Regions from separate parts of the Psychrobacillus sp. FSL K6-2843 genome, predicted to be linked through region 1. Evidence: a T-box and tRNA genes for the amino acid it is inferred to sense, from the RefSeq annotation. Region 1 holds a T-box; the other holds one or more tRNA genes.
What was found. A T-box is a leader RNA that pairs with one kind of tRNA and senses whether it is charged. The one in region 1 lies ahead of metG (methionine--tRNA ligase), so its partner is inferred to be a tRNA-Met.

Region 1 (15,971 bases):
TAAGCGTCCAGTTATTATGGAAGGCGGCATGATTGCTGCAAGAGATATGGTGAACCTATGTCTATCTCTAGACCACCGCGTGCTAGATGGCCTTGTTTGTGGTCGCTTCTTAGCTCGTGTGAAAGAAATATTAGAAAATATTTCGAAGGAAAATACATCTGTATATTAATATTCAGGCGAGAAGTCCCTCAGTAAGGGCTCTCGCCTTTTTTTATTTATAAAACTTAAGTCCCTTTCGTTTACTTTTTTAAACTATTTCTATAGCATTTAAAAGGAAAGAGATACACATGAATTTTCTATGAAGGGACGATTATATATTATGAAATTAAGTGTTTTAGATCAAGCACCGATCACGGCTGGAAATACTGCAGCAGATGCATTAAAAAAAGCAGAAGAATTAGCCCTTTTAGCTGACGAATTAGGCTATCACCGTATGTGGATGGCTGAGCATCATGGAACCGGGGCTTTTGCGAGCTCAGCTCCTGAAGTCATTGCAGCCCATCTTGCTGCTAAAACTCAAAAGCTCCGTATTGGTACTGGCGGCGTTATGATGATGCATTATTCAGCTCTTAAGCTTGCAGAGGTCTTTAAGACGTTAAGTGCTTTTTCTCCAGGGAGAATAGACTTCGGAGTGGGGCGTGCTCCTGGCGGGGATAACTATGCGATGCATGCTCTTTCTGAGGGCCGTCCACCAATGGTGAACAATATGTATGAAAAACTAGGAACTGCATTACAGCTTTTAAATGACGAAGTTCCCGAGGACAGTGTGTACAATAAAACGATTGCTACTCCATCTAATATCGTGCTTCCCGAAGCTTGGTTGCTTGGCTCGACAGGGAACAGTGCGATTCAGGCAGGAAAGATGGGCTTGGGATATTCCTTTGCACAATTCTTTCAGGGAGGAATGACTCCTGCTACTTTAAATGCATACCGTACAAATTTTAAACCTTCAGCATTAATGGAAAAGCCTGAGATTAACGTAACGTATTTAGTGACAGTTGCTGAAACAAAAGAAGAGGCAGAATTTGAAGCACTTCCACAGGATATATCTAGACTTTCTCTGATGAAGGGACAAATTCGCCAGCTTATGACACCTGAAGAAGCACAAAACTATCCTTTATCTGAAATGGATCGCATGATGATCCAGGAAAATCGTAAAATCCATTTAGTTGGTTCTGCAAAAGAAGTAGCTACTACTCTTCAAGAAGAACAGGCGCATTATGGGTTTGATGAGGCGATGATTTGTAGTATACCGCATTCTCAGCAAAAGCGTTTAGATGTATATCGATTGTTAGCAAAAGAATTGTTGTAGTGTCTTGATTCTCTTTTATATTAATACTGACTGAGCTTCTTGGTATCTTTAGCGAGTAAGTGAACGATTCGTCGTTCACTTACTCGCTTTTTGAATTGACTTCGTTCGTACTATTACAATTCTCAACTCAAAAAACATACTTTTGCCTTGCTTGCTTTCTAGTATAGATTGTTTGCTAACAGGAAAAAACAAGAATAATACTTTATAACATGAATTGCTTTAAATTGGCGGTTGATAACAGAACAAACGTTCTGTATAATGATAAAAAAGAAAGGTGATGGAGATGGCTAATTTCGAGGAAGACTGGAACGCGTTGGATTTATCTAAAATCCGTGATAGAGGTTCAAAAAAGTGGGTGGCGATGATGTTGCCTGAACACGTGAAGATGTTGAGAGACTATCATGAGGAGATAAAAAAAGTTCCGCGCCCAGATCTAAATGAGTTCGACTATGAAGCAATTCAAGAACAAATTGAACTTGCGATGAAAAGAAATGTAGACATAAAAATTAAACGTTGGAAAGATGGAGAATTTTTATATCATCGAGGGACAATTCAATGGATTGATTTAACTAGGCGCATTATCGAATTAGAAGATCCATTTCAATTTTTTGAAGTGAAATTGGATGAAATTGTGGACGTGACGATATTAGAATAAAAACATTCTGAGAGACCTCCTTATAGAGGTCTTTATTGTTTGGAAGTGCTAAGTCTAAATAGATTCAAACATAAAATAATTATAGACAAGATAACTGATGAATCACTTGGGATATATTCAATGTTAGATTTGCTAAATACCTTAATGATAATGAATTCCTTTTACTATAAAAGAGGATTATAGGTATCCATAGGGAATATATTACAGAAGGGTATGATGAGTGGGATAACAGCAAAGGATGATAAAGGGGCAATGAAGAAATACTATATCTTTTTAGAAATCTTGTTTTATGTAGTAGTACCATACTTAATTTGGACTAATGGTAGAGAAGGTTTAGGTGATTATTGGGCACTTTTGTTATCCACTGCACCTGGATTTGCCTATACTATAGTACGTTTTATTGTAGACCGAGAATTTAATGTGACGGGCATTTTTATCTTGTTCAGTTTATTGGTAGGAACTGTGATTGATATATTATCTGGATCTGCAGAAAGGATGCTATGGAACCAAGTATATTTAGGGGTTGCTTTTAGCTTCGTCTATTTGCTCTCCATGCTCATTAAAAAGCCTCTCCCATTATTTTTCTTTATAGATGTGGCATTCTTGCAGGGATATGACCGTGAAAGCAGTAGAAAGCAGTTCTATCGTAAAGAATTATTTAAATGGTTTCAGCTATTGACGCTAATGTTTGTCATAAGAGGGCTTACCCTAGCAGGCATTAAGGCATGGCTTTTGGACAGGTATGGTGTGGATAGCTATGGCACAATGTTGATTTACTTGAGAATAACTGGTTGGGTCTTTGCAGCAGTTTTCATATGGTTCTATCTAAATATTTACAAGGAAATCAAAAGATTAACGCAGCCACAGCCTCTGCAAGCGATAACAAAAGAAAATCCTTAAAACATATTAGAGAAAAAGCGTTAGCCCATTAGCTAACGCGTCTAACTTATCCAAAATAATATTTGGAAATTTGTGCGATAAATTCTTCTTCTAGTACGCTCTTTTTTTTAACAATGATAAATGTTGAGACAGTAGGCAGGTCGAACAGATCAAAATGTGGCTGCATCATCTTTCCTTCTATTAATTCTCGTCTAACAATAGAGTGAGGAAGAAAGGATACACCGAGCCCCTCCTGGATAAAGCGTTTAGTTATATGGGCTTGTGTGACTTTCATGGTTCTTAATCCAACTACATGCTTATTTAGCTTCAGTAGTAGCTCATCCCAAAAAACAGGATGATGGTGAGTAAAAAGATAATTTTTCTGAAGTATCTCTTTCACATCTATTGGTGGTCCATTTTCTTCATCAAATCCATCAAAAGGCATTAAAAACAAAATTGGGTCCTCGTAAATAGAGATTGATTCTATATTTTTCTTTTGAGAATCAATCGCAGATATTCCAACGTTTACTTCCCCTGTATCAACCAATTCCTCTATAAGATGGGATTCCTCTACCCTTATATTTATTTCTAAATCCGGATGCCGCTTTAAGAATGTTTTTAAAAAGTAAGGAAGTATGGTTTCCGCCATAAGGGGAGAGATGGCAATAGACCATTTACGGCGATAGCCTTGTGCAAATGATCGTATTTTATTGACGCTTGACTCCGACTGTTGAACTAGCTGCTTAGCCTCTGGAAGAAAAAATTTACCAGCCTCCGAAAGGGTTACACGATTGTTTATTCGATCGAAAAGAGGGGTACCTAAATACTCTTCCAGTAATTTAATATGAACGGTCACACTTGGCTGAGAGACCATTAATTTTTCAGATGCCTTTCGAAAGTTTAAGGTATCTGCAGCTACACAAAATGTTTTTAACCAGTGATATTCCATTATATTCACCTACTTGATTAACTTTTTTAATTAAGTTAATTATATATATTTAATTTTTATTATCAATGTTTTTAAATATAATAAAGAAAAAGGAGGCGTTTCATATGTTTCAAAAAGGATTAAAAGATGTAGTTGCTGTTCATACAAAAATCGCATCGGTGGATGGAGATATAGGAGAGCTTAGATACCGTGGGGTAAAAGTAGATGAGCTAGTAAATGAAGGGTCATTTGAAGATATCGCCAATTTTTTGTGGACAGGGGAACGAACAAACACTAGTTTTCCATCTTTAAATGAATTTAGAGAACTACCAAATCACATAATTGCAATTATTGATGCTCTTCCAATGGAAGTGTCCTTGATGGATGCAATGAGAACGGCGATATCAGGCTATGCTCATGCAGAATTTAAAGAAAAATCACTAGAAGAGCAGGCGATAATTTTAACAGCAGCACTGCCGGTCATAGTTGCTAGACATTATCGAAACCAAAAAGGATTAGCAATAGTAGAGCCTAAAAAAGAACTTAGCCATACTGCCAATTATTTATGGATGCTAAATGGTGAAGTACCAACAGATGTACAAGTTGAAGCGCTTGAAACCTATTTAAAGCTAACGATGGAGCACGGTTTAAATGCCTCGACCTTTGCTGCTAGAGTAACGATTTCGACAGAGTCAGATCTTACAGCTGCAGTAACTTCAGCGTTAGGAACAATGAAGGGACCGTTGCACGGAGGAGCGCCTTCAGGGGTAATTTCACTACTCAATGAGTTTAAAAATCCTACAATGATCAGAGACATTGTAAGAGATAAAATTATAAATGGCGAAAAGATAATGGGCTTTGGTCACCGAATATATAAGACAGAGGACCCTCGTTCCATTTTACTTCGAGACAAATGCTTAAACCTCCAAGGAAAGGATCCTTGGTTAGATATCGCAACTATAGCAGAAAAAGAAATTATTGATTTACTTGCAGAGCATAAGCCTGGACGCAAGCTATACACAAATGTTGAGTATTATGCTGCTGCAATCATGCGCTCGATAGATATGCCAGCAGAACTATTCACACCTACATTTAGTGTAGCTAGAATGGTAGGCTGGACTGCACATGCTATTGAACAAATAAGAGACAACACCATTTTCCGCCCACAATCCATTTATGTAGGGGAATTAAAGTAATAGAGGTAATAATGCAGAAGCATCCGGCAAATGTTTATTTTCTATATATACTTAAATAAATTGAATTAAGTATTGTAGATTTCCGTTTTGGTGTACTCTTTGCGAGAGGAGCGATAAGCCATCTCTGCCGCTATTGTTGTTACACAAAACATGTTGTTAGCTGCCCACCCACATTGTCTGCGTGACGCATAATGGGATTGTTCTCAGGCATCTGGTATTGGTTATATCGCTATATAGTCGAAACTGTTATGTGTTTAGTTTGCTAAATATAAAAAGTCATGTGTTATAAAACACATGACTTTTTTATGATTTTTGTTTATTTTTGATGAATGTGTAAATATTTAAAACAACTCCTATGACAAACATAATAATTGCATTCAATGCAAGAACTAAAACCATAAATCCTCCTGCAAAAGCAATTCCTTCTCTTGTGTCATCTGGATCAAAGTTTTTATTAGCATAATAAATTCCGAAAGCGATAAAACAATAGACTATCACCGGAACTAAAAGGGCCATAACAATTGAAGAAACCCATAAAGGAATTTTCCTTTTTTGGTATAAATACACTGCTAAACCATCACAGATTACAAGAGACAATAATAAAACAATCCAAACAATAGCATCACCGTTCATATTAATTACACCCCTTCTATAAAAGGTTAACCTAATGTGGATATTTTTACAATTAAAGGTAATTTTCTGGCATCCGAAGAGTGCTTATACCGAAAAATTGAATAAACTGATGTGGAGAAAACCGAACTTTGGAAAGGACAGTTAGACCGTAATCTAACCTACCCCGCCAACATACCCCTAATTGGTTTCCTGCAACTTTACTAGGAAATCAGTGGATATACATTACTGTAAATACGCAAAGGGGAGTATGGCATAATACAAAGACTTCTAATCAGCAATTAAATAGAAGATAATATTTCGTGTATTTTCAAATTATTCTGTTATATAATGGTATTTATAGATGTTATTGGAGTGGTGAACTTCAATTATTTTAGATTTCAGACCAATACAATTATGCAGAGTCTAAAAAATCTTAATACGGAATGTAGAATAACAGATTTTCATTTACATATATATTGAAATTATTACTTTTTGAATCTCCAATTATATATTTTTATCATCGAGTTTCAAAGTAGAATAGGAGAAAAACTATGAACAATAAAATAGCAATAATCACTGGAGCAAGTCATCCCAGGGATATTGGAACTGCAATTTGTAGAAAATTAGCTTCTAAAGGAATAGATATATTCTTTACTAACTGGCAGGCGGACAATGAGTGGATCAATAGGTTACAGCAAGAGATAGAAAATTTAGGGGTCCGTTGTGTAGGAATGGAAATCGATTTATCACCGAGTGATGCTTACAAAGTGGTGCTAGATTCAGTGGAACTGGAGTTGGGAACGCCTTCTATACTAGTTAACAATGCAGCGCATTCGACAAGAGATGGTTATTTGGAATTAGACGGCAATACAATGGATGCCCATTATGCAGTAAACATGAGAACAACATTTTTGCTGAGTGTCGAATTTGTCCGTCGCTTTAAGAGAGAGAGAGCGAACGGAAGAATTATAAATATGACATCAGGACAGGATTTAGGAGCAATGCCAGGAGAACTTGCTTATGCTGCCACCAAGGGTGCTATAACAGCTTTTACAAAATCATTATCTGCGGAAGTAGCACCCCTCGGAATTACAGTAAATGCAATAAACCCTGGCCCCACCGATTCAACTTGGATGACCGATGAAATAAGAGAACACCTTTTACCGAATTTTCCAATGGGACGAATAGGTCAGCCTAGCGATGTGGCAGAGGTCGTATCCTTTATTGCTAGCGATGAGGCAGCTTGGATTACTGGACAAGTTATTCATTCAGAGGGTGGTTTTAATCGTTGATGAGGAAAATTGGCAAATGAAAAAAATCAAAAGACAATTCCAAGATTGACATACTTTGTGTTTTAACCATTCTTTTAGTTTTTACAATGTTAACTTATTTCCATTGGAACGGTTATCAGTAAGTTACAATGAAGAAAATTCTACTCTGCTAATTGAAGAGAGATTAATAGGCAAGGAAACCTATAAAGTTGATTCTTCTACTAATTTAAAATAGATGATTTTCATCAACCAAGTAAATGGAAGTTAACTTGTATGTTTTACCCTTTTACTGCCACGCCTATTTGGTTAAGGCGATATTCTACAAGAAACAATCCTAAATAAAATGGTTGTAAGCTTTTTTGATAGTGGTAGAAGTATTTATTGCCGAGAATATGTTAGTGCATAATAATCTACTACAAAATATTTCTGCCCATTAATAGTAGTAGCATAGTTACTAATGAATCTGAGGGAAAGCTATGAATAATTTGATGAAGCTTGTTATTTTAATATGTATGTTTGTAATATTTTCTGGATGCACAGAGGAAACAGTAAAACCAAATAATCCAACTCATGAGAACCCGATTTTAATGGAACATAATGGTCAGCAATTTGAAATATATACTTTCTTCGAGGAATATGAGAACTTTGTTGATAAGGCTGAAAAAGAGCCTAGTAATATAGAGGCGTTATTTAATCAAGAGGTTAAGAAGGCATTTGCAATAAATTCTAATCACACTGTTTCTTTGTACGAAGAGATACCAGCTCCAAAGAAACTAGAACAAATAAGAGAATATCTAGAAAAATTAAAAAGTAATAAGCAGGAAATAAATAAATGGATCCAAGAAGCATTAGAGGAATCCTCAGACAGGCTTTCTGGAGTAGATAAGACGATTTACGTATTTCCTTCCTTTGTAGAAGAGGAAGCATCCCTAAAAGACTTGGACTACGTGGCTGGTGGAACATTTGGTAAGGAACATTTTTATCTAAAGATTAACCCGTCCTTCACAGAGCTGGCCTTAAAGTATACGGTTGCTCATGAATACCATCATACGGTTGCTATGGAGAGCGGAGACGCTACCACATTACTAGAGCGATGTATATTGGAGGGGAAGGCAGATACCTTTGCCAAAATCATCTATCCACAAATGGAACCGGTTTGGCAACAGCCACTTTCTGGTTATTATGAGGAGCAGGGCTGGAAAGTTTTCAAAGAAAACTTAGAATCAGAGGAATCAGAAATTTGGGATTTCCTTTTCGTCGGTAATCATTTTAAAGGAATAGCCAAATGGACCAATTACAAAATTGGTTATGAGATAATGCGAAGCTTTTTGGAGAAAAATCATGACGTTTCTACAGAAGAATGGACCAAAATGTCTGCACAAGAAATACTAGCTAAAAGTAAGTATGTAGATTAGTTTATGAAATTCCTCTGTCTAACGTACTCTAACAAACAAAAGAAAAATAAGGGTAATACTTTTTGCTAGACAATTGTTTCATAAGAGGATATTTTTTGAGCTTTTAGAAAATCGGTATTCTTCTTGTTATGCACTCGACTTTTTATAAAGATTGCTGAGAGAGGAGTTACCAAATTTAATATGAGAAATGGGCAAACGGTAATATTAGACGGAGTATCTTTTCCATTAAAAGATATCCATGATTTTCGATGGATACATGATTATGGAGAGGTTTTTTGTGTGTTTGACCGACAGGATTCAGGAAATCTCTCTTTTTTGGTGATAAAAGATGGTTTAAAGAACTTCGTTAAATATGCTGGCGCCGCTCCTGTAAATTACAAGGGAAAACCAGGGGAAGCAATTAATAAACTTAAAAATGCAAAAGTTGTGTACGAAGCATTAGATCATCCACATTTAGTTAAACTAGTAGAACACCGAGAGATGGAAGAAGGATATGCACTTGTGTATGAATGGTTTGATGGCCTAAATATACAAAAGAATATGGCTCATTGTCCAGCTTGTCAGAGGTTTAAGCTGCTGCCTTTAGAAGTACGAATAAAGTCTCTTTCTACTATTTTTGAGTTTCATGTACATGTAGAAAAAAGTAATTATGCAGCAATAGACTTTTATGATGGAAGTATTTTATACGATTTTCAACAGCATAAGACAAAAATATGTGATGTAGATTTGTACCATTCTAAACCATTCTATAATGAAAAAGGTAGGCTTTGGGGTTCGTCAAGGTTTATGTCACCAGAAGAGTTTAAGATGTGTGCAGAAATTGATGCACGTTCGAATGTTTTTAATATGGGTGCCATCGCTTTTTATATTTTAGGTGGTGCTCTTGACCGTTCATATAACCAGTGGGAAGCAGGAAAAGAATTATATAGTGTTGCTAGAAGGGCAGTAGAGATTGAAAAAGACAATCGTTATTCTTCAATTGTAGATTTCTTCACAGAATGGAAGTTAGTTGTAGATAAAGAGTTTTCTTTCAAGGATTAATTATATTTTATGTTTTTAATTTATTTAAAGGAAAATAAATATGTAAGCTAGAATAGTAATAAATAGTTAATTTCAAGCCCAAAATAATATTGTTCTACAAACAAAATATGCTAAGAATATTGCTGTTTTGTTATTAAATTTATTGAAAAAGAATTGATGAATGGCCTATGATAGCCAAATTATATAACAAGAAAAAATTCAGATATTGTTTATAAACACTCATACAAGGGGAAAAGAAAGAGAAGCTTCTTTTTAGGATGTACTATCTGAGATTTTAAGAAGAAGGCATTTTATTATATAGGAACAAATATTCAAATATAATGAAATGCCCATCAATCAGTTTGCCTTTGAAACCAAAGATATAAATCTTTTAATTAGATTAGAAGCTACACATATTCTGGGAGAAAAGGAAAGTGTGCCATGGAGAATTCTGTATTGTTATTAAAAAATGCAAATGTGATCGATGTTGTAACTGGTAAAACAATTTATTCTCATCTTCTTATTCAAAATGGTTTTATTACAAAGATTGTTTCTGCACATAAGCCTATTGGCTATATTCATAAAAAAGCAGTTATTTATGATTTGAAAAGAAGATTTGTTATTCCTGGTTTGATTGATATGCATGTACATATGAAAGGGGACTATGCCCCTATTTTCACTGCCTCTGGTGTTACAACAGTTAGAAACACAGGAGGTAACATCGGAGAGTTAAAAAAAATAATTAACGCATCCAGCGGGGCACCTACCCCAAGAATTATCTCAGCAGATAGAATTATTGATGGACCACCGGGGTTATGGGGAGAGAATAGTCCTTGGAACATAAATATTAATGATGCTTGTAGTGCAAGAGCTGAGGTTAAAAGACAGGTTGAAGCGGGAGCAGATTTTATCAAAGTGTATGGTTGGTTGAAAAAAGAAATGATGAAAATAGTCGTGGAGGAAGCAAAACTTCTTCATAAGGAAGTTAGCTGTGATTTAGTACATTCAATAGAGGTTACTGCCACAGAGGCAGCAAAAATGGGTATTAAATGGAACGAGCATGCTTCAGGTATTATAAAAAATATTTTTCCTAACTGGACTATGCAAGCAGACGAAAATATATGGGAGACAATTGATTGGAAAAATCCTGACATGCAAAAAATTATAGAGGTATGTAAAATACTTGTGGAAAATAAAGTAGTGCTTTGTCCGACAATGGTTTTGTATGATCAAGTAAATTTAATGAGGAATTACTGGTATCCAGAAGAAAAAATAATGAACAAACTAAAAGAGAATGCTGTGTTGATGCAACATTGGAGAAGATTTATAGAAAATACTAGCTCATTAAATTCGTTAGGCATACAACATACTTATAACAAGGCAATTACAAAGGCTTATTTCGAATTAGGTGGGACAGTGGTTGCTGGATCTGATACCCCTGCTGGTATATTTACATTTCCTGGTATGGCATTACACCGAGAGCTAGAATTATTTGTAGAAATTGGTTTATCTGAAATAGATGCATTACGAACTGCCACGATTAAAGCAGCTGAAGCACTAGATAGGCAAGATATAGGGGTTATTCAAGAAGGCACAATCGCGGATATGGTAGTACTTGAAAAAAATCCATTAAAAGACATACGTAATACGAAAGAAATTCATTTTATTATCAAAGGTGGTACCGTATATTCACAGGACGACTTGCTTGATAAGGTTCCAACAGAGGAAAACATAAAAAAATCCGTTGAGGAATTTATGAATAGTTTTCTAGATACAAATTATAAATCTAGCTAATATTAATTAAACTAAAAAGTTTTAGGAAATTGTAAATAAAATTAGTTAGACCTTTCTACGTTTCTACATACTTTAAACTTAAAACTAGAAAAATGGAAAGTAAGTGTTGATTTTTTCAAAGAAAGTCAATATAATTCTCTTAATATGAAAAGCGTTGAAGAGGAAAAGTAAAATAATGATGTTATAAAGAGAGCTTCTGACGGTGGAAATGAGGCAAACTAATTATTTGAACATGATCTCGGAGCTTCGTACTGAACGTTTTGCGACTAGTAGGATACGACAAGAGTTGACACTTGTTATCAATGTCAAAGTATAAAGGCATTCTTGCTATGTACTTATGGAGTCAAGTAGTGTGAGCTATTTGAGCATTAAGGTGGTACCACGGGATATTTAACCCTCGTCCTTATCGATTATTCGATAGGGGGGAGGTTTTTTTTATGGAATGATTTAAACGTTAGATTTTATAAAAGAGTATCTTAAATAAGGAGAGATAAAAATGAGTATTTTAATAGGGGGAGCGTGGCCGTATGCCAATGGTTCGTTACATTTGGGGCACATAGCTGCATTGTTACCAGGAGATATATTAGCTAGGTATTTTAGGTTAAAAGGAGAAGATGTATTATACGTTTCTGGGAGTGATTGTAATGGTACGCCAATTTCCATTCGCGCTAACTCTGAAGGTAGTACAACAAAAGTAATAGCAGATCGCTACCATAATGAGTTTGTTGATACCTTTAAACGTTTGGGCTTTACGTATGATATGTTTACCAGAACAGATAGCCCCAATCATCACGCTGTCGTACAAGATATTTTTTTAAAGCTATGGAAGAATGGTTATATTTACAAGAAAGAAATAGAACAAACGTATTGTGAAGTGGATAGGCAGTTTTTACCGGATCGATATGTAGAAGGAACTTGTCCGAACTGTGGAAGCAAGGCTAGAGGAGATCAATGTGACAGCTGTTCTTTAATTTTAGACCCTTTAGATTTAACAAACAGAAGCTGTAAACTCTGTGGTAATGAACCGAGTATACGAAAAACAGAACATTTTTATTTTGAACTAGGCAGCTTTCAGGAGGAACTGGAGAACTATGTGAAGGTTTCTAAGAAAAGCAATGCATGGCGAGACAATGCCGTTCAACTGACAGAGCGATATTTGAGTGAGGGCCTTAAAGATCGGGCGGCTTCAAGAGATCTTCCAAACGGAGTAAGTATTCCTATAAAAGGCTATGAGGAAAAGAAAATTTACGTGTGGATTGAAGCTGTTTCTGGATATTATTCAGCGAGTAAGGAGTGGGGATTACAAAATAATAAGGATGTACAAAGCTTTTGGGATGAAGCGACAATATCTTACTACGTTCATGGAAAGGATAACATACCTTTTCATACACTTATCTGGCCAGCAATACTAAAGGGAATCGGTCATAAAGCTCTTCCAACACATATCGTATCTAATGAATATCTAACATTGGAAAAGAAAAAAATATCTACTAGCCAAAACTGGGCAGTTTGGGCTCCTTATATTTTGGAAAAATATCATCCTGATTCTATAAGGTATTTCTTAACAATTAATGCTCCGGAAAATAGAGACACAGATTTTTCCTGGAGAGAATTTATTCATAGTCATAATGGGGAGCTATTAGGTGCATATGGCAACTTTATCAATCGTACATTAAAGTTTATAGAAAAATCATATGAAGGTCAGATACCCGAAGAAGAAATTAATGATTTAATCATAAAACAAACCGAAAGCTTGTATATTAGAATCGGCAAATTAATAGAAGAGGCTCATTTTAAAACAGCCTTAGAAACTATTTTTACCTATATTCGAGATGCTAACAAATACTTTGACGAGCAAAAACCTTGGTTACAAATTAAAGAAGAAAAGGATACAAGTAAAAATACTATAACAACTTGCGTTTATATAATTGGAAATGTCGCTCAATTGTTATTCCCGTTTTTGCCCTTTTCTAGTGAAGAAGTACGGAAGATATTGAGAATGGACAACTTCCAATGGGAGCCAGTTCATGTCAAAGGGAAAACGATAAAAAACATTACTCCTCTATTTGAAAGAATTGACACCGTGGTTATTCAAGATGAACTTGATCAATTGAATAAGAATGTCAACAATGCCTAACAAGCATATATGTTGATTCAAGTCCTTTTCCTTGAATAAGCAATTATTTTATTTAAAATTAAAAAGGAAACTATGAAGGAGGCGTATATTAATGTATCGTAAAGTAGAGGATTTTATACAGGAATGGACAATGTCGGCGGAAGGAACAGCAAATGTTTTTAAGGCTATGACAGACGATAAGCTAGATCAAGCAATAGTAAAAAATCATAACACACTTGGTTGGTTAGCTTGGCATTTAACAACAGCACCAATTTTCTTAGCAAAGTTTGCTAAGCTTGAATTACCTACAGTGGGTAATCCTAAAGAAATACCAGCATCAGCAAAAGCAATTGTGACAGCTTATGAAAATATGGCAAAATCACTTGAAAATGCAGCCTCTTCTTTAACAGACAAAGATTTAGTGGAGGGAGTTCCAGCTTTCGGTACAACGTTAGAGCGTGGGCAAATTTTACGTAAAATCGTTGACCACCAAACTCATCACCGTGGTCAAATGACCGTATTACTTCGTCAAGCTGGTTTAGAAGTTCCAGGAGTAATGGGACCAACAAAAGAACAACAAATGTAATGTAGAACCACCTTTATTAAAATAAAGGTGGTTTTTTTATGAGCATGGGGTCAATAAACCGATCTAGGTACAATTACAATAAAGAACTTCATTTTATCTTAACGGCCAGACTTTATTAGAGAAATCGACCTAACTTGTTTAAGCAGACGAAAAAGCTACTAAATTTCAAGAGTCTGAAAATTTATAATGGATAGAAAGATTATAATCTAGCTTATGCTATAATCGGAAAGTATAATCAATTTAATTTTTAACAGGGGGGCGTTCAATATGATAAATAAACTAATTAGTTTGGGATTACAAAACAAAAAAGGTGAACGTCCTATTTAAATTAGTTAAATTTAGCGTTCAACCATCAAAAAGGGGAAATTTTGTGGAAATAAGATTACAAGAACTAAGTTCAAAAAACTGGTATGAATGCTGCCAACTAGAAATTTCTGAGGAACAGAAAGAATATATAGATACAAATGCAATCTCAATCGCACAGTCCAAGTTTGAAGTTACCTTAAAGCCATATGCGATTATTTGTGATGGAGCTATAGTTGGATTTCTAATGTATAATTCGGTTAAAGAAGAGCTTGATGGCTACTGGATATATAGAATAATGATTGATAAGAAATTTCAAGGGAAGGGCATTGGAAGGATTGCTTCAGAACTGATGCTTTTCGAAATGTCTAAACTACCTGATGTGAAAAAAATTGTAGTTGGTTATCACCCGGACAATCTAGGAGCACATAATCTATATTCAAAACTTGGGTTCATCAATAATGGTGATAGGTTCGGAAAAGAGATGGCCGTTGTCAAATATATAAATGAATAAATGAGTAAAAGGAAGAACCAATTTGGTGCTTCCTTTTTGTTTTCTTTAGATGGAGCTGTCTTTAACTATTCTAAAACTTTTAGATCGTAAGAATAAATACTTTTCTTTTGAACACTCGATAATAAATCGTGGAAACCAGTAATATCTAAAGTATTAACACGGCTACCATTGTCTAAATTATATTCCTCTAAATAGTATTTTTCTTTTTTTTCATCGCTATATCTTAGCACATAAAGTGAGTTATCTTTAAAATAAGTTTCCTCGTTGTGTCTGATTTTTGATTTACTAGCATTTTCTATGGAAAATTTCTTTTGAATTTCTTCGTTTTTTGTATCGAATGTATATACATCTCCTAGACCATTGATAAAATACAAAACGTCTTGGTGAATATGAGCAGAGTTTTTAAAATTATAAGGAATAGTGGACACCAAATCCTTCATGTCTTTATATTCTATAAAATCATAAACCTCCTGCTCATAAGTATCCTTTGCAATTCGGTAAAGGGAAGTTTTTTCGTTAAAATCATCAATTACAGATGAAAGTATCAAATAATAATTTTTTTTATCTGAAAGCAAAGGAGCCAATGAATTAAAAAATTCATTCTTTGGTGTGTCTAACATAGTCAAATGATCGACCTCTAATGAACTATCAAAAGTAACTTGCCTTAAATCGAATTGGTTTTTATCAACATCCTGTGTAAGTATATTAACTTTGTCGCCTTCTATCCCAGAGGAAGCAATATAAAAGGGAATGCTATCTGTTTGAAATTTTTCTTTGTTTCCAAAACGGACATCAGAAAGATAGCCGCTTCCGTCTTGAGTGAATCCACTATTATAAATACTAAAAAATATATTTTTGTTCTCGATAAAACCAGTACGCTCACCAGTGTATTGGTCCGTTTTCATTGGAAATTCTTTATAATCCTCCCCAACTATCCGTACCTTGTCTTTTTCCTCTAGAAAAACACTGTTTTCATAAACAGCCGTGCTACCTAACTCCAAGCCTTCCATTTTTAGCGCTTGTGCATTACCTTTCTGATCGATAAAAACCGCAAAGCTAAATCCTTCTCCGTCAATATCCTGATCAGCGGTAGTAGACAGGTAGATAATAGCTTTTTTATTATGTAAAAAATTTTCCTTCTCCAAATCAGCTATAGATAGAAGCAAATTACTATCTACGCTTGTAGGGTTGAAAAATAAAGTGTAAGTAAAATAAAAGAAAACCCCTAGGCCAAACATTCCAATAATAGTTATAATATTTCTTTTCATTTATATAACCCTCCTAAAGGTTAAATGACAATAGGCAGCAATGCTATTTGTGCCTATTGCCATTTTGTTTTAAATATTTCTAACTAATTTTGTACTAGGAGC
Region 2 (15,971 bases), 2.0 Mb from region 1:
ATTTCAAACAGTTATTTTCTTTTTAGGCTGGATGGTTATCCCGTTTCCGTAAGAAATGCTAAACTAGTTTCATGAGGAGGGATTTAATATGCAGAAGCTACAATGGGAAAAGTCCTGGGACAAAGCAGTAGCTACCCAGGATCGAGAACAAATTGAACTCATTTTTCTGAAAACGAAAGACCTGATGATCGAGGATATTCTTTTCACTCCTATTCGGGAAGCAATCAATTATAAAAAAGAGTTTCTTGTAACTGTCCTGGTACATAATTTTACCGATCAGAAGCTCATCTTTGACCAGACTCGGTTAGTCTATGCCATTGGCAACGAGATAAAGGCAAGACACCTATTCACACTAACGATGCTTATAATCCCTCCTAAAGCTAGTATGCCTTGGACATTTATATTTCCAGAAGGAAGTTATATCGCTGCAGGCTTTTTAGAAAATGGAAGATTACAAATACATTCTATTTAAAAAGGATGATTGTGACTTAAATCACGACCATCCTTTTCAATTATCTTCGTGAGTAGTTATTTCATACTCAAAATGGCTAACATTATCAAATCCTTTAACACGATATAAGAATCTTCCCATATGATCCTTGCCAGTTATATCTAAAATAACCACAATTTTTCTAGGATTGTACGAGGCTAGATAAGCGAGACTTACCTGTTCTTCTCTCATTTGGTTGTTGAGATACTTTAAATATAAGCTCCGATCATTACCAACCTTATTTATAGCGGGAGTATAAAGACTTATACTCTCCTTAGGCTCCAAACTTCCGATACTACATAAATCCTGGAAGAGTGGGTTAATAATAAAACTTAAATTGGTTAGTTCTTCATCACTTGAATTAGTCACCTCAATTGTCACGCCATCTTCGTAATGATAATATTCCCCCTGAAATAACCGTTCATTTAAATAGAGAGCTCCCAATACAAAGAGCACAAACGATATGAGAGCTCCTAAAAGGATGTAAATTTTTTTCTTCAACAAGAACCTCCACTCTAGTTACACATCTTATATTTTTCTTTTATGACAATTTTTTATAAGCTCGTCTCGTTGCATATTCTGAGCAGCCATAACAAAGTTTCAGCTTCTTTCCCTCTGGACTTTAAAACAAACGGTAAGGGCCTGCTTTTCTATGACAAATGGAGCATTTTGTAGAAAATATTTTAAACATTTTGTTCCTACTAAAACTATATCTCTGTTAATCTCTTACTTTTACTTTTTCTACACCCTGTGTAATTTTTTAATGTTGCTTCTCCAAATAATCCAATAACCCCATAGCACCAACCTCGGTGTCAATTTGGATGATTTGATATACTTCATGGTCATCAGGAATCTCTTGCCCTCTTAAATGATCCTTTACTAATGCCTGAAGTCTTTTTGCCAGCTCCTCATGGTCTTTTTGTTCTCTTTTAACGTCCTTTGCCGTTTCCAAGAATAACGGAAGCCATTCAGAAACCTGCGCTAGTCCTGCTTCTGCATCAGCAGTCATTCCAAAGTGACCATAGTAAATATAGCTTAATTTCATATTTTGGAATCGCTCGATAGCTTTTTGCATCGCCTCTGGATTGAATTGATTTGGTGAAGTGGAAGGTAGCACTAGATCAACACCATCTTTAGCTAGCTGCTCGTAACGAACTCCAACCGTGTCTCCTGAAAACATGCCATTACTGACCGGATCATAAATGCCAAAATGATGATTGGCATGACCCGGAGTATCAAAGAAGGTCAGTGTACAACTTTCTCCAATCTGTAACGTTTCTCCTTCTGCCCTGGTTAACAGTCTTTCCTCTGGAATCGCAACAATAGGATCAAACAAGTCATCAAATTTTGAACCATATACTGCTCTTGCGCCTGCAATAAGTCGCTCAGGCTCAGCCAAATGTCTGGCACCCTTTGGATGCACAACTACTTTCGCATTAGGACATTCCTGCAATAACAGGCCTGCTCCCCCAGCATGATCTAGATGAATATGTGTCACAATAATATATTTAACCTCATCTAAGGAGAATCCCAGTTCCTGTAAACCTTCCTTCAAATGCTTGACCGAGGGACTTGGTCCTGTTTCCACTATTGTTAATTTCTCTTCCTGAATGACATATGTACCTGTTCTTTCTGTTAATCCCATATCATAACCATCGATTAAATATATTCTGTCATTCAGCTTTAATGGATATCTGTTTTTCATCTTACTTCCTCCTTTTTCACTCTTAATTGTCCATCGCGGAAACTAATGGCCACATTCTAACCTCCATACTTTTGGAATAATGTAGGACTGGCTCATCGCCTTCCACCTGGATTCCCTGCTCGGAAAGCATGGTATTTACTCGAATTTCCGCCTCCGCCTGCTGTAATGGCCACTTCCTATGAAGTATGTCACAACGGAGTGGCTCCCCTTTTTTACTTAACGTATATAAGCAATAGCGCTCTGTCAGCCACTCCTCAAAACTGCCTTCTTCTGCATAGAATGGTTGGGAGATAGGACGGTAACTGCATTCTAGCTTTGCATTTACACCATGTCGCCGCTTGCTTGAATATTCGATGGTCGATTGGCTTCTAACTACCTTCATATCTGCATGCATATAAGGTAAATGGTATACCGTTCGGGCCACCTTCACGGCAAGTAAATTTTCCGCATCCAAACTAAAGAAAAACACGCCTGGCTTTCCATTTATCGTGACATAAGTTCGAACATTCAACTCAGCAAAACAATCGGTCCCAGGAACTCTTGGTGTTCCACGCAGCCTAATGTTTGTCATATGGAAAGGAACGACACCAATCCAACCTTTGCCATTAAACGAATCTAAAGGCAGTACGTCAGGTACGATTTTTCGTAAAACATTAAGATCAATAGGATAATGTACAAACAACAGGTCATTCCATGTCTGGGTCATCGTCCAAGGTAGTTTAGGGAGTGGCCAGGACCGGTGAATAGCATCCCATTTATCTTTTTTGTCCTCCATAGCTTTACTCCTTTTCTTTTACAATGTCTATTATCTCCATTGGCTGTTTTAACTTAGGAAATCCGTAGAGTTGATTGCTTACGCTAGACGGTAAAAACCATATAGCCTGGTAAGGTCTCATCCCCACCTCAATTGCTCCCCTTAGCTCATCGGAACCCCCATCTCCTATAAATAAACAATGCTCAGGATGCACATTTAGATTGTTGCAGGCAATTAGGTAGATTGCTGGATTTGGTTTACGCTCTCTCACTAGGTAAGAGAATACTACGTCATCAAAATAAGACGGCAACAAACACTTATTCCAGGCTTCTACCTCTTCTGAAGTACAATTACTAATAAGTCCAATTTTAATATCCAAGGCTTTAAAATTTTCTATCATTTTTATAATAGATTCATCTATATTCTCAAAGGCGACCGACTTAACAAATACCCTTTGCTCATGTATTATTTTGATGGCCTGTTCATCAATTGGTAGGCCGTTTTCTTTTAATATTTCTCTTAAAACACTAGGATGATCGAGATAAGTTCCGTCCATTCTTTCATTAACTCTCGCATGCCATTCTCTTTTATAGAGCGATTCCTCCAATCCAAGAGATTCTACAGAGTAGCTTGCTTTCTTACCTCCCTCTTTCCATTCCGTAATAAGTGTCTCAAACAAATCAAAAAACACCGCTTGAATCAAAAAGGTCACCCCTAAATTTTGTGAGTTACAGGTAACCTTCTACAGATTATAAGCAAAAACCTTCCTACTGGGAGATTTGAGGCCAATTATTTTGAATTTACAATGCATTCCTTTAGGGTGTATATATAGTTGATTTAATGAAAAGGAGATGTTACTTAATGGGAAATACTTCTATGTTTGATTCATACAAATTACCATCTGGCGTTACATTAAAAAATCGAATTTTAATGGCTCCAATGACAACTTATTCATCCGAGAAAAATGGCGATATATCAGATGACGAACTAATCTATTATGCTCGACGTGCTAAAAGTGGAATCGGGGCAGTTATTACAGCGTGTGCTTATGCAGAGCCACTTGGTGCTGGATTCGAATACTCAATAGGTGCTGAATCTGACGATAGAATTCCTAGTCTGAAAAAGCTAGCAAATGCCATTAAAGACAATGGAGCAAAGGCTATACTACAAATCTTCCATGCCGGGCGACAATCTAATTCGAAGGTGTTAAATGGCGAACAGCCTGTATCTGCCAGTGCTGTTGCTGCTCCACGCGACAATGCAGAAGTGCCACGCGAAATGACAGCAGAAGAAATTGAAAAAACAATTGCTTCTTTTAAAGAAGCAACGCGAAGAGCTATTGAGGCAGGATTTGATGGAGTAGAAATCCATGGGGCGAACACTTACTTAATCCACCAGTTCTTCTCTCCACACTCCAATCGTAGAACAGACAAATGGGGCGGAAGCTTAGAAAAGCGCATGACATTCCCGTTAGCAATTGTTGAGGCTGTTCAGACGGCAGCTAAGCAGTACTCAACAGAGCCATTCATAATAGGATATCGTTTTTCACCAGAGGAGTATCAGGATCCTGGATTTACAATGGAAGATTCTTTGGAGCTTGTACATGTTTTATCTGAGAAAAATCTAGATTATATTCACGTTTCCCTTGGGCATTTCTTTGGTTCCTCTAATCGTGATGAAAACGATACTACTCCACGCATTAAACTTATCCAGGAAGCAATTGGAGACAAAGTTCCTGTAATGGGCGTTGGTACTTTGGAAACTAGAGAGGACGTTGAAAAAGCATTAGAGGTGACTCCCCTTGTTGCGATTGGACGTGCACTAGTAACTGACCCTGAATGGTTTTCAAAACTGGAAAAAGGAGAAGACGACACCATCTTCCCAGCTGTGTATGTAAGCAAAAAAGAGGAACTGGACATTCCAGATCCATTATGGGATAAAATTATGCAGGTTAAAGGTTGGTTTAAGGTTGCAGACTAACATTTAAAAACGGCTCCGGAGATTAATTTTCCGGAGCCGTCATTTATCATCGCATATAAAACAAACCACCGCTAATAATCTCAATACCAACTCGAGCCGCATACTGCTCCTCGAGAGCCTTTTTCTCCATTTCGTAGCACTCTGGCTTCTCTTCTACACCTTCATAAAAGTATTCAAGTACCTCTAGGCTCCTTCGCCATCTTTCTTTTGCTTCTTCCGCCCATGTATGATCGTCGTTAGCAATAATACCGTCAATTACTGCATCTAACCGCTCTAAACCACGTAATGGCTTAATGATATATGGCAGATTAAATACATTGTCTGGCATAGCCACATCAAAACTAATTTCTTTCATCGAATCGTGGAAATCCTCCCTAACAATTCCAGTCATTAAATTTAACCCCAAGGAGAAGAGAGTTTCCTTTGTCTGATCACTATAGTAGGTAACCTTATAATTGACCCCTAACCAAGGTGTAAATATGACTTGGGTATCACTTACTACCTTTTCATACATATGGACAAATGACCCGAGCTCCTGTGCCGCTTGGAACATTTGGTTAAGCCTGTTCGAACCAAAATGGATTACCTCTCCTTTTATATCCTCTTGCAGCTTCGTTTTGTCTGTAATGAATGTCAGCTGCATAGGACTCGACTCGGCACCAGTTGCTTCTACATATTGCCAATAATACGGTCGATTCATAAGCTTTTTATCCATCTCTTCCGTCAATTGAACGACCACGTAATGGTCGCTCTCACTTAATATCGGGCAATTATTTTCTTTAAAAAATTGAAGTAAAAAATCGTGAACTTGTTTTGGGTACATGCATACCCTCCTTCCATACCCTACCTGCACTATATTGTTTTTTTATAAGTCGTTAGAATATCATCTAGTTCGCCGACTACCTTTTCAAATACATCGATTTTGGTGTAAAGCAAATCTAGAATATGCTGCTCAATCGTATCCTGAATAGCCAAATTATAGATGTGGACATCATGCTCTTGCCCTAATCTATGCACTCGCCCAATTCGTTGCTCTAGCTTCATCGGGTTCCAAGGAAGATCATAGTTGATAACATGATGACAAAACTGGAGATTGATACCTTCTCCACCCGATTCGGTTGCTATTAGCACCTGTGCCTGCTCCTTGAACAAATGCTTCATCCAATCACGCTTGTTTTTGTTGAACTTCCCGTTAAATAAAACACTTGTAATTCCCTTCGTGCTTAAATACCATTGCAGATAAATTTGACTTGCACGGTATTCCGTAAAAATAATCACCTTGTCATTTGCTTCTGCAATAATCTCATAAGCTTTTTCTGCTTTAGAGTTAACTTCAAGAGACATGAGCTTCTGCATCACACTTTGCACATAAGCAACCTCTTCGCGGTTGGTACATTTCTCCACCATGTTATTAAGCGTTAAACAGGTTGCTTCCTTGCTGCTACACATTTCCTTTTGAAGTGTAATCATAGAAAAAGCACCAGAAAACACAGAGGAAATATTCTTTAAATCGGAAATCATCTCATATGCTTCCTTTTCCTCTTTTGTAAATTCAATTGGAATTATATTCACCTTACGAGTTGTCCATTCAATTCCAGTATCCTGCCTTCTGTTTCTTACCATTACCTGATTCACCAGTTCCCTTAAATACTCATCATGCTCTAGGCTGTGTTTGCTTGCAGAAAAAGACTCCTGGAATGTCTCATAATTTCCCAAATGACCTGGCTTCAATAGAGAAATAAGATAAAATAATTCAAATACATCGTTTTGAACAGGCGTCGCTGTTAACAGCAAGCAGAATTTCTTTTTTAACCCTTGAACGAATTCATATATTTTCGTTTTATGATTTTTCAGCTTGTGCGCCTCGTCAATGATGATCATGTCATAATTTTGAGCATATATGAGTTCTTTATGCGGACTTTTTTTGGCTGTATCCATGCTCATAATGACAATGTCATTGTGGTCAAGGGAATAACTCTTTTTGTATGGGATGGCAGGTATATGAAATTTGAAATTCATCTCTTCCACCCATTGATTAATCAAAGATGCTGGTGCTAGTATTAGAGCCTTTTTAACAAGTCCCCGTACCATATATTCTTTCAATATTAAGCCTGCCTCAATCGTTTTACCCAGACCTACCTCGTCCGCTAAAATTGCTTTCCCATTCATACGTTCAATAACTGTCTGCGCCACCTCTAATTGATGGTTTAAAGCCTGAAGATTTGGCAAATACTTTGGAGACTGAAGTCCCGTAAACTCAGTTATTAAATTATTTTTTACTATGTCATAGCTCATATTATAGAGATTCCAATTATCCCATGACTCTTCATTTTCCAATCGTTTTGTTAAGCCTTCCTTCCAGGAAGACGATCTTTCAATCAACATAAAAAACACCTCACAGCAAATCATTTTTCTTAGATTGCCCAAATGTGAGGTGTGTATGATTTATTTTCGAGAATATAAAATATAAAGACTCTCAAAATGGAAAATTCATTCTTAAAATAAACTATCTATCGTGTTTTCTCTTCCCTTTAAAGCTTCCCATGTTCTATGTACTGTAAAGTTTTGAGCTAAAACGTTAGATCTTTTGGTTATCTCATCTGGATATCCAAGTATTTCTAGCAATTTTATAGCATTTCTTGAAATAGAAGGCCCATCATGAATTTTATAATCAAATTGTACTTCTCCACCTTCAACCTTTTCCCTAAAGTGATAATTATCATATATACTTTCCGCTATTTCGGTCAGCTCGATGTCATGGGTTGCCAACAAATTTATACCTTTATTTAGAGATAGCCACTCCATAATGGAGGCCGACGCTGCTATTCGTTCAATGGTATTTGTCCCTTTTAGAATTTCATCTATAAACGAAATACAAGGCTTTCCTCCCGTTATGAGGCGAATAATTCGCTGTAACGATTTTATCTCAGCAATAAAATAGCTGTCACCATTCAACACATTATCCTGAACCGCCATAGAAGTTACGATATAACTAGGCTTCATAGTCCAGCTTTTTGCAATTGCTGTATTGATTGTTTGTGCTAGGATGGCATTAATAGCCACAGCTTTAATATATGTAGACTTCCCAGAAGCATTAGAGCCTGTGATAAGCGTAGATTTCTTTAAATGAGAAGAATTTAAAACTGGCTTTACTAGAAGAGGATGCGCCATTTTTTCAAATGTAAGTACCTCTTGGTCTGTAAAAGTAGGTGTACAGTATGTATCTAATGTATTACGGTAATAACTGACTGCTATTGCCGCATCAAGCTTTCCTACTAAAGTCCAAACTTCTTCATATTCCTTTTGGTGAGCAGAAATTGTTTTGAAAATCTTATTATAGGAAATAAAATCTAACAAAAAGAGGATACGCACGTATTCTAACAATAAATCAAACTCACCACTTCCTCCACTTCCTAAGGTTGCAATTCTGTTAAAGGTAACTACCTTTTTTAAAGGCTGAACACTTTTTTTTAGTCCATCTATATATGGCATTAGCATCAAATCTTTAATAGAAGCTATTCGCTTACCAGCAATTATAATAGCAGCAGCATACCCCACCGAATGAAGGTTATTTTCTATCTTTGTCTTGTTTCGATAATAAATGATTCCATTTAAGATCAGTGAGCCTATAAAACTTAATATTCCATATTTAATACTTATAAATAGGAAAAGTAGAGAAGCTATGGGCAGAAGTGCAAGGATTACGTACATATAAGTATTTTTTATTTCAAACTCTTTGAAGTCAAAGAAATAGGAAGATGAATTTGTATAGTTTTCTTTGCCAAGATCAGAAAGTATTAGAAGTATTTTTTCTCTCAAGTTTACGTTTTCTGTAAGTAGCGAATACAATGCTTCATTGCTTTCTTTCTTGTTTGGGTCGATTGCTCGAAGCTCATTAAATAAGTATTCCTCCCCTACAGATAATTGAGTGTAATTTAGCTTTTTGAAAACCTCATTCATTCCTAAATCAGCCCACGTCAGCTCATCCACACCATCATAAACTTTCAATTGTTTTTTCTCATTAAACCAATAGGAGGATATGGAGTTCAAATCTGCTTCTGGTGAGGAAAATATACCAGAAGCCCATTCTTCTCTAAACTTCTTTAATTTCTTTCTTTCTCTAGTAAGTAAATAATAAAAAATGAAGGCAATTACCACGATTGCGATAATGAAAAATGTACTCATTAATAGCCCTCCTATTAAGACTGTTCAGACCTCAGCTTATTCACTTCATCTGTCCAAGCTTTAATTTTTTGATGGATGCGATTATATTCGTTTTCCACCGTCTGTTTTTTTGATTCACTTAAATCATCATTCCACTTGGATAATGTGTCTTTTCGTTCCTGCACCTTAGTTTGTAGTGCTTCTGCTTGATGTGCTGATATTATTTCTTCCGTTTCCATCCATGTCACCATTTGACTCAATCGATTCCGTTCATTGGAAATGGCAAAAGAAAGGGAAAGCGAAATTTTACTAATATCATACTGCGCATTAGAAATAGCAAAACCATTGGGTGCATTTAATTGAATATAAGCCACATCTAAGACACTTGGAATAACCCACTTTTCTTCGATACTTTTATTCAATTCGTCGCTATTTTCAGCAGAAATATATTCTCCTTTTCCCGCTTCAGCTACAGCCTTTAATTGATCTTGACCTTTTTGGTCTACATTAAAGCCAACAATATTTACTTGACGGTTTTCATTTCCTTTAGCAAACTCTTCGGCCTCTTTAATAGGATCCCCGTCGCATGTCTCTGCTCCGTCACTAACAATATAAACAGTTAATGCACCTTCAGAATTCTTACTTGCTTCATTTGCTGTTTTTATTGCGGCAGCTAATGGAGTCCATCCTTTTGCCGCGACATCATCCACTACAGGATCAAATTTATCCGTACTATAAGACTGCATTGGATAAATCTCATCTATCTTTGTACAAGAAAGTTCCTTATCTTTATCCTCCTGTGAACCTTCATGGCCATAGACATAAAGAGAAACTTCACTAGAAGCTCCAATCGTCTTTGCAAAACGCTTCATAGCAGTTTTTGCTATCCCCATCTTTTGTTTGCCATCTACGGACAATAGCATACTTGAACTTGCATCGAGTAATAGTATCGACTTTGGTGTAACTTCCTCATTACTTCCACCTGAGATTGTTTCTTTAGTAGGCTCAGGTAAATATGGTTCATTTAAAACGGCTACATAATTCATCTGTTTATCTAACAGATCACTATACACAGTGCTACCGAAATAATAGAGAAGCATTTTAAATAATGTTTCCTCATCTTTTATCATGTCCGTAGTATTTTTAAGCTCTTCTTGTTCATCTAGTGTTAGCTCTCTTGCATCCTTTGGCCAACTGGATGTTTCGTGTTCAAAAGAATAGTCTAGTGCGAACAAACCTGGCTCAGAATTCTTCCATTCCTCTAAATCTGTCGGAATAATAATTTTTTCAATTGCGAGGAGTTTTTCTTTTTCAGTGTTCTCCTCTTCTGTTACTATTTTTTGATTGTCACTTATTTTTTTATTTTCTTCACCTGCTTGAGATTCATTCGAGCAAGCTGATAGGAACAATATGAGCAACATAGTTAATAAAGTAAATAGTCGATTCATGAAATTCCTCCTTGCTTTTAAACTTACTTATAATTCCATACGTAACATAATGGAAAAATGTTTCATTTAAGAGAAGAAACAACTTTTATTATTACGGATATAACCTTAAAATTTGTTTTAGAAGAAAAAGGAGGTTGCTTTTATTTTTTAAAAATGGTATACTAGTTCTTGTCTTGTTGCTAGTACAGTAACATCATATGGAGGAATACCCAAGTTCGGCTGAAGGGATCGGTCTTGAAAACCGACAGGCGGGTCATACCGCGCGGGGGTTCGAATCCCTCTTCCTCCTCCATTTTTATTTACGTTGTTTGTAAGTGTAAAATATAGTATACTAGTTTATAATGCGTAGTTGATTTAAATTTCAACTCTTTCTTATTGTCGCGGGGTGGAGCAGTTCGGTAGCTCGTCGGGCTCATAACCCGAAGGTCACAGGTTCAAATCCTGTCCCCGCAACCAAATGGTCCCGTGGTGTAGCGGTTAACATGCCTGCCTGTCACGCAGGAGATCGCCGGTTCGATCCCGGTCGGGACCGCCATTTTTTTGTAAGCAAGCAGTTCCTATGCAACTAAGTGATATAACATACATATTTTGTATTATACTTAACTGACTATGAGATACTAAGCTTCGTTTACTTGATACAAATTTAGGCTCAGTAGCTCAGTCGGTAGAGCAAAGGACTGAAAATCCTTGTGTCGGCGGTTCGATTCCGTCCTGAGCCACCATTTATGTTTTAATATGCGGGTGTAGTTTAGTGGTAAAACCTCAGCCTTCCAAGCTGATGATGAGAGTTCGATTCTCTTCACCCGCTTCCAATAAAAAGAAGACCTATTGATGCAAAGATCAATGGGCCTTTTTTTTTGTCGTTTCTTTTTCAATTTCTTTCATTCGTTGGAATAATAACTCCTTGTTAGGACAAGATAGTAGGAGAAAATGATGAGAGGCGGTAATGACTATGACTACAGAATGGTTTGACAGAGTAACAGAGGAGCTACAGGATCATTTGAATTCGATTTGCGAGCAGTACGATCAAGTCGGCCACATGAACATTAATCGCGCCTCTAAACATCCGCGAATTGAATTTTTTGTTAGTACGTTAGAGGATGAGCGAGACTATTTTTGCACTATTCTATTTGATCCTTATAATGAAGAGTTCTATGTTGAAAGTTTCGATGTTGAACTTCTCCAACCTACCAGAATAATGTTAGATGACATTACTGATATTATAGAAGCTGTTCATGAAAGCTTTCACGAATTTCTTGAAGATGACAGTGAAAGTGAATTAATTTATTTGGATGATGATGGTGACAACGATGACGATGATGATGACGATGAAATCATGTTAGAAGAAATTGATGTGGATTGGGAAACACCTGAGGTTACTGCATTTTTAATAGATGATAATATTGAGGTAACATATCAGTTCGGTATAGACAGTGCCAATGGCGATGGTGTTCTCCGTAGAAGAAATCGTAGCTGGGTAGATGATGAGGAGTTCGTCGATGAAAGTACCTTTACTTTTAAAAAAGATGAGGCAAGTACAATTATAGCTATGATCGCAAGCCATATGGATAAATTAATCGGATATGATGAAATTATTGATCTTTAATTATTTTACATCTTCAATTGGACAAGTGCCAATTGAAGATGTTTTATTATGTGTTAAATAATCAACCACTGTCTTACTTTATCCTCAAATATATTTGCACCTATGCCAAGAAGATCCTCTTTTACATACATTGTCAATCAATTATCACTTCAAAGGAATAGATTGTCGTTGATTTGTACTCATTCCCTGCTAGTAGAATTGAGGAAGGAAAATGAGGATGATGAATGGAGTCAGGTGGACCTTGTGTTTCTAAGCATACACCTAAATAGTTTCTTACCTGTTCTCCTCTCATTGTTTCAGAGCCAGCCAAGTTATTTCCAGAATAGAGGACTACTGCAGATTCTGTCGTTTCTACTATTAGTTTGCGACCACTTTCCTTTTCTGTTAATACGATTGTGCCAGAATTATCTTCCAATAGAAATGGATGATCATAACCGTGACCTACTAGCATAGTTTGAGGATGAACCGAGTCTACTCCATCAGCAATTTTACGAAACTTCCGAAAGTCAAATACAGTGTCATCTACTGGAACTAAATTTCCAGTTGGGAGAAATTCCTCATCCAACTCCAAGTATGTAGAACTTTCTATCATTAGTTCATGGTCCAATACATCCCTCTGTAGGTTTCCACTAAGATTGAAATAAGAGTGATTTGTTACGTTTACCACAGTATCCCTATCACAAATACCTTTGTACGTAATAGATAGAGTGTCTCTTTCATTTAGAATCGTATAAGTTACTTTCATCTCTAAATTTCCAGGGTATCCCTCTTCCCCATCTTCACTTAAGTATGTAAATTCAATCGTTGTTTCCTCTTTTCCTTCTAACACGGTAGCATCCCATAATACGTGACTGAATCCTTTGGCCCCTCCATGTATATGGTTGTTTTTCTCGTTCTTTGGAATATTGTAGACATTCTCTCCTAAGCGGAAAGTTCCTCGTTTAATACGACCAGCGACTCGACCTACGACAGCTCCTAAATACTTGGCGTTTTGACCGTACTCCTCAATTGTATCGAACCCCAATACTACATTTTCATATTGCCCTCTACGGTCAGATGCTAAAATTTTAGTAATTACACATCCATAATTCATGCAAGATATTTCAAAACCATTTTTATTTTTTACTGTAAACAATGTAACAGGCTGGTCGTCGTCTATTAATCCAATTAGCTTCTTCTGCACTAACACTTTGCTTCATTCCTCTCCTATGTAATTTCACTTCCAATCGCCTTATAAATAAGAGTCCCAACTATATAAGTTGAGACTCAATTTATTCATCCTTACTCACGGAATTCTAAAAGATTTTTATTCAGGTCTTTCGTGTGAAAATAAACCTTTTGATAAATAGGAAATAATTTCTTATATTTTATTACATTGGCTTTAATAGGAGTAAACTGCTTCTCCACCTTCAAAAACTCGTCTGCACAATCCTTTAACGAATCGAACCATCCACAACCATAGGCTGCTAACATCGCAGCACCCATTCCTGGGCCCTGTTCACTCGTTAAGCGAACAATTTTGGCATTAAAAATATCTGCCTGCATTTGAAGCCAATCTTCATTTTGAGCGCCACCGCCAATGGACACAATAGTATCTATTAACTTACCGTTTTGTCGAAAGATTTCAATAGATTCTAGCAGAGAGAATGTAATTCCTTCTAAAATTGCACGAGTAAAATTCTTACGTTGGTGAGAACTGTCCATCCCAATAAAACTTGCACGAACTGCCGCGTCTGCATAAGGAGTTCTTTCTCCAACTAGATAAGGGGTAAATACTAACCCATTTGAACCTACTGGAACAGAACCTACCTCAGACAATAGTTGTTGGAACGATTCTTCCTTTGCAAATACCTCTTTAAACCAAGTTAAGCTGTATCCTGCTGAAAGCGTTACACCCATTGTATAAAAAGCATCCGGCGCTCCGTGATTAAAATAATGAACCTTTCCATCAAAATTTTTATTCGATGTTGCTTCATAGGATAATACAACTCCGGATGTACCTATGCTGCATAGAGTTTTTCCATCTTCTAAAATTCCAGAACCTATCGCTCCACATGCATTATCCGCACCACCAGCAAATACACGAGTAGTAGCTGAAAGACCAGTGGCTTGGGCAGCCTCCAAAGAAAGTGAACCAACTTCGTCGTGGGATTCTACCAATGGAGGGCATAGACTAGGATTGATATCTAATAATGTACATATAGCCGTGCTCCATTCTTTTCTACTAACATCTAGTAGAAGAGTTCCAGCAGCATCCGAATACTCCATATGTAGTTGTCCTGTAAGTTTAAATCTTAGATAATCCTTAGGGAGTATAAATGTCTTTGCCTTCTCAAATATATTTGGCTCATGTTCCTTCACCCATAATATTTTCGGTAGAGTAAAACCCTCTAAAGCAGGATTTTTTGTTATTTGTAGCAGTCTTTCCTCGCCAATCACATCATAGATTTGCTGACACTGAGCGGAAGTACGAGTGTCATTCCAAAGAATCGCAGGCCGTAATACTTCATTTTGCTCATCTAACAGAACCAGACCGTGCATCTGACCAGAAAAACTTAACCCTTCTATATTCACAACATCGTCCGAGTAATCCTTCAAAAGCTCCTCTAACCCCAAAAGTGTTTGGTCAACCCAGTGCTGAGGATTTTGTTCGCTGTAACCTGTTTTTTCCTGTATTAAGGGGTATGATCTCGAAACACTTTGAACGACTTTTCCGTTTTTATTTATGAGTAATATTTTTACAGCACTCGTTCCTAAATCTACTCCAATGACATATTTCATACTTCAGCCCCCCTACCATATGAAAGCGTATTATTTCTTAAACGCCTGTAATAAATACTGATTGATTGTCGCCTTAATCTGCTCTAGACGACCGGAAGTCTGTTTAATATCTTGTAGCTCTAAAGCATATGCTTCTAGTTTATGGAAATCTGTTTTACCTTCAACTATCTCTAATCCAATGCCTTCTTTGTACGTTTTGTAACGATCTTCTACAACATTTTCAAGCACTTTATCATCTATTAGATTTTGAGCCACTCGTAAACCTACTGCAAAAGCGTCCATTCCAGCGATATGTGCATGGAACAAGTCCTCTGGTTCAAATGATGCTCTTCTAACTTTTGCATCAAAGTTTAAACCACCTCTGCCTAGTCCACCATTTTGCAAGATTTCATACATCGCAAGAGTTGTAGTCCATAAATCTGTTGGGAATTCGTCAGTATCCCATCCAAGAAGTGGGTTACCTTGGTTAGCATCAACTGAGCCTAACATATTATTAATGCGCGCATAATGAAGCTCATGCTCAAATGTATGACCAGCAAGCGTTGCATGATTTGCTTCAATATTAAACTTGAATGATTTTTCCAGACCATAGCTTTGTAAAAATGCATGTGCAGTGGCTACATCATAATCATATTGGTGAGTAGATGGCTCTTTTGGTTTTGGTTCTATTAAGAATTGAGCATCAAAGCCAATTTCTTTAGCGTAATCTACAGCCATATGATAAAAACGAGCCAGGTTATCCAATTCTAGTTTCATATTTGTATTCAATAAAGTGTCGTAACCTTCTCGCCCACCCCAGAACACATAATTTTGTGCACCAAGCTCCTTACCAATTTCTAACCCTTTTTTCACTTTAGCAGCGGAGTACGCAAATACATCGGCATTACTCGAAGTTGCAGCTCCATGAACAAAGCGAGGATGGGTAAAGTTATTTGCCGTATTCCAAAGCAATTTTGCTTTACTAGTTTTCATATAATCCTTTATCATGCTTACAATCACGTCTAAATTATGATTGCTTTCCTTTAAATTAATTCCCTCTGGAG

Region 2: it has a tRNA-Met gene. The T-box ahead of metG (methionine--tRNA ligase) is inferred to sense a tRNA for this amino acid. The anticodon was not compared.

The regions. Positions count from the first base shown of each region.
Region 1 covers NZ_CP152021.1:2,271,837-2,287,807, reverse strand. Annotated here, with positions in the region: gene MKY94_RS11575 (dihydrolipoamide acetyltransferase family protein) at 1-169, shown strand, start outside; gene MKY94_RS11570 (LLM class flavin-dependent oxidoreductase) at 320-1,312, shown strand; gene MKY94_RS11565 (YolD-like family protein) at 1,590-1,967, shown strand; gene MKY94_RS11560 (VC0807 family protein) at 2,181-2,867, shown strand; gene MKY94_RS11555 (LysR family transcriptional regulator) at 2,914-3,795, opposite strand; gene MKY94_RS11550 (citrate/2-methylcitrate synthase) at 3,900-4,970, shown strand; gene MKY94_RS11545 (hypothetical protein) at 5,274-5,603, opposite strand; gene MKY94_RS11540 (SDR family oxidoreductase) at 6,134-6,874, shown strand; gene MKY94_RS11535 (DUF2268 domain-containing putative Zn-dependent protease) at 7,330-8,268, shown strand; gene MKY94_RS11530 (serine/threonine protein kinase) at 8,449-9,309, shown strand; gene MKY94_RS11525 (amidohydrolase family protein) at 9,730-11,082, shown strand; T-box leader at 11,228-11,490, shown strand; gene metG (methionine--tRNA ligase) at 11,579-13,219, shown strand; gene MKY94_RS11515 (DinB family protein) at 13,311-13,784, shown strand; gene MKY94_RS11510 (GNAT family N-acetyltransferase) at 14,155-14,601, shown strand; gene MKY94_RS11505 (hypothetical protein) at 14,667-15,869, opposite strand; gene MKY94_RS11500 (hypothetical protein) at 15,939-15,971, opposite strand, start outside.
Region 2 covers NZ_CP152021.1:296,551-312,521, reverse strand. Annotated here, with positions in the region: gene MKY94_RS01595 (hypothetical protein) at 1-52, shown strand, start outside; gene MKY94_RS01590 (SLAP domain-containing protein) at 89-472, shown strand; gene MKY94_RS01585 (hypothetical protein) at 509-991, opposite strand; gene MKY94_RS01580 (MBL fold metallo-hydrolase) at 1,251-2,195, opposite strand; gene MKY94_RS01575 (DUF2071 domain-containing protein) at 2,218-2,970, opposite strand; gene MKY94_RS01570 (HAD-IA family hydrolase) at 2,975-3,652, opposite strand; gene MKY94_RS01565 (NADH-dependent flavin oxidoreductase) at 3,811-4,929, shown strand; gene MKY94_RS01560 (YqhG family protein) at 4,976-5,752, opposite strand; gene MKY94_RS01555 (SNF2-related protein) at 5,782-7,314, opposite strand; gene MKY94_RS01550 (hypothetical protein) at 7,426-9,114, opposite strand; gene MKY94_RS01545 (VWA domain-containing protein) at 9,129-10,541, opposite strand; tRNA gene MKY94_RS01540 (tRNA-Ser) at 10,741-10,833, shown strand; tRNA gene MKY94_RS01535 (tRNA-Met) at 10,921-10,997, shown strand; tRNA gene MKY94_RS01530 (tRNA-Asp) at 11,001-11,076, shown strand; tRNA gene MKY94_RS01525 (tRNA-Phe) at 11,188-11,263, shown strand; tRNA gene MKY94_RS01520 (tRNA-Gly) at 11,279-11,349, shown strand; gene MKY94_RS01515 (hypothetical protein) at 11,494-12,147, shown strand; gene MKY94_RS01510 (aldose epimerase family protein) at 12,281-13,330, opposite strand; gene xylB (xylulokinase) at 13,429-14,928, opposite strand; gene xylA (xylose isomerase) at 14,959-15,971, opposite strand, start outside.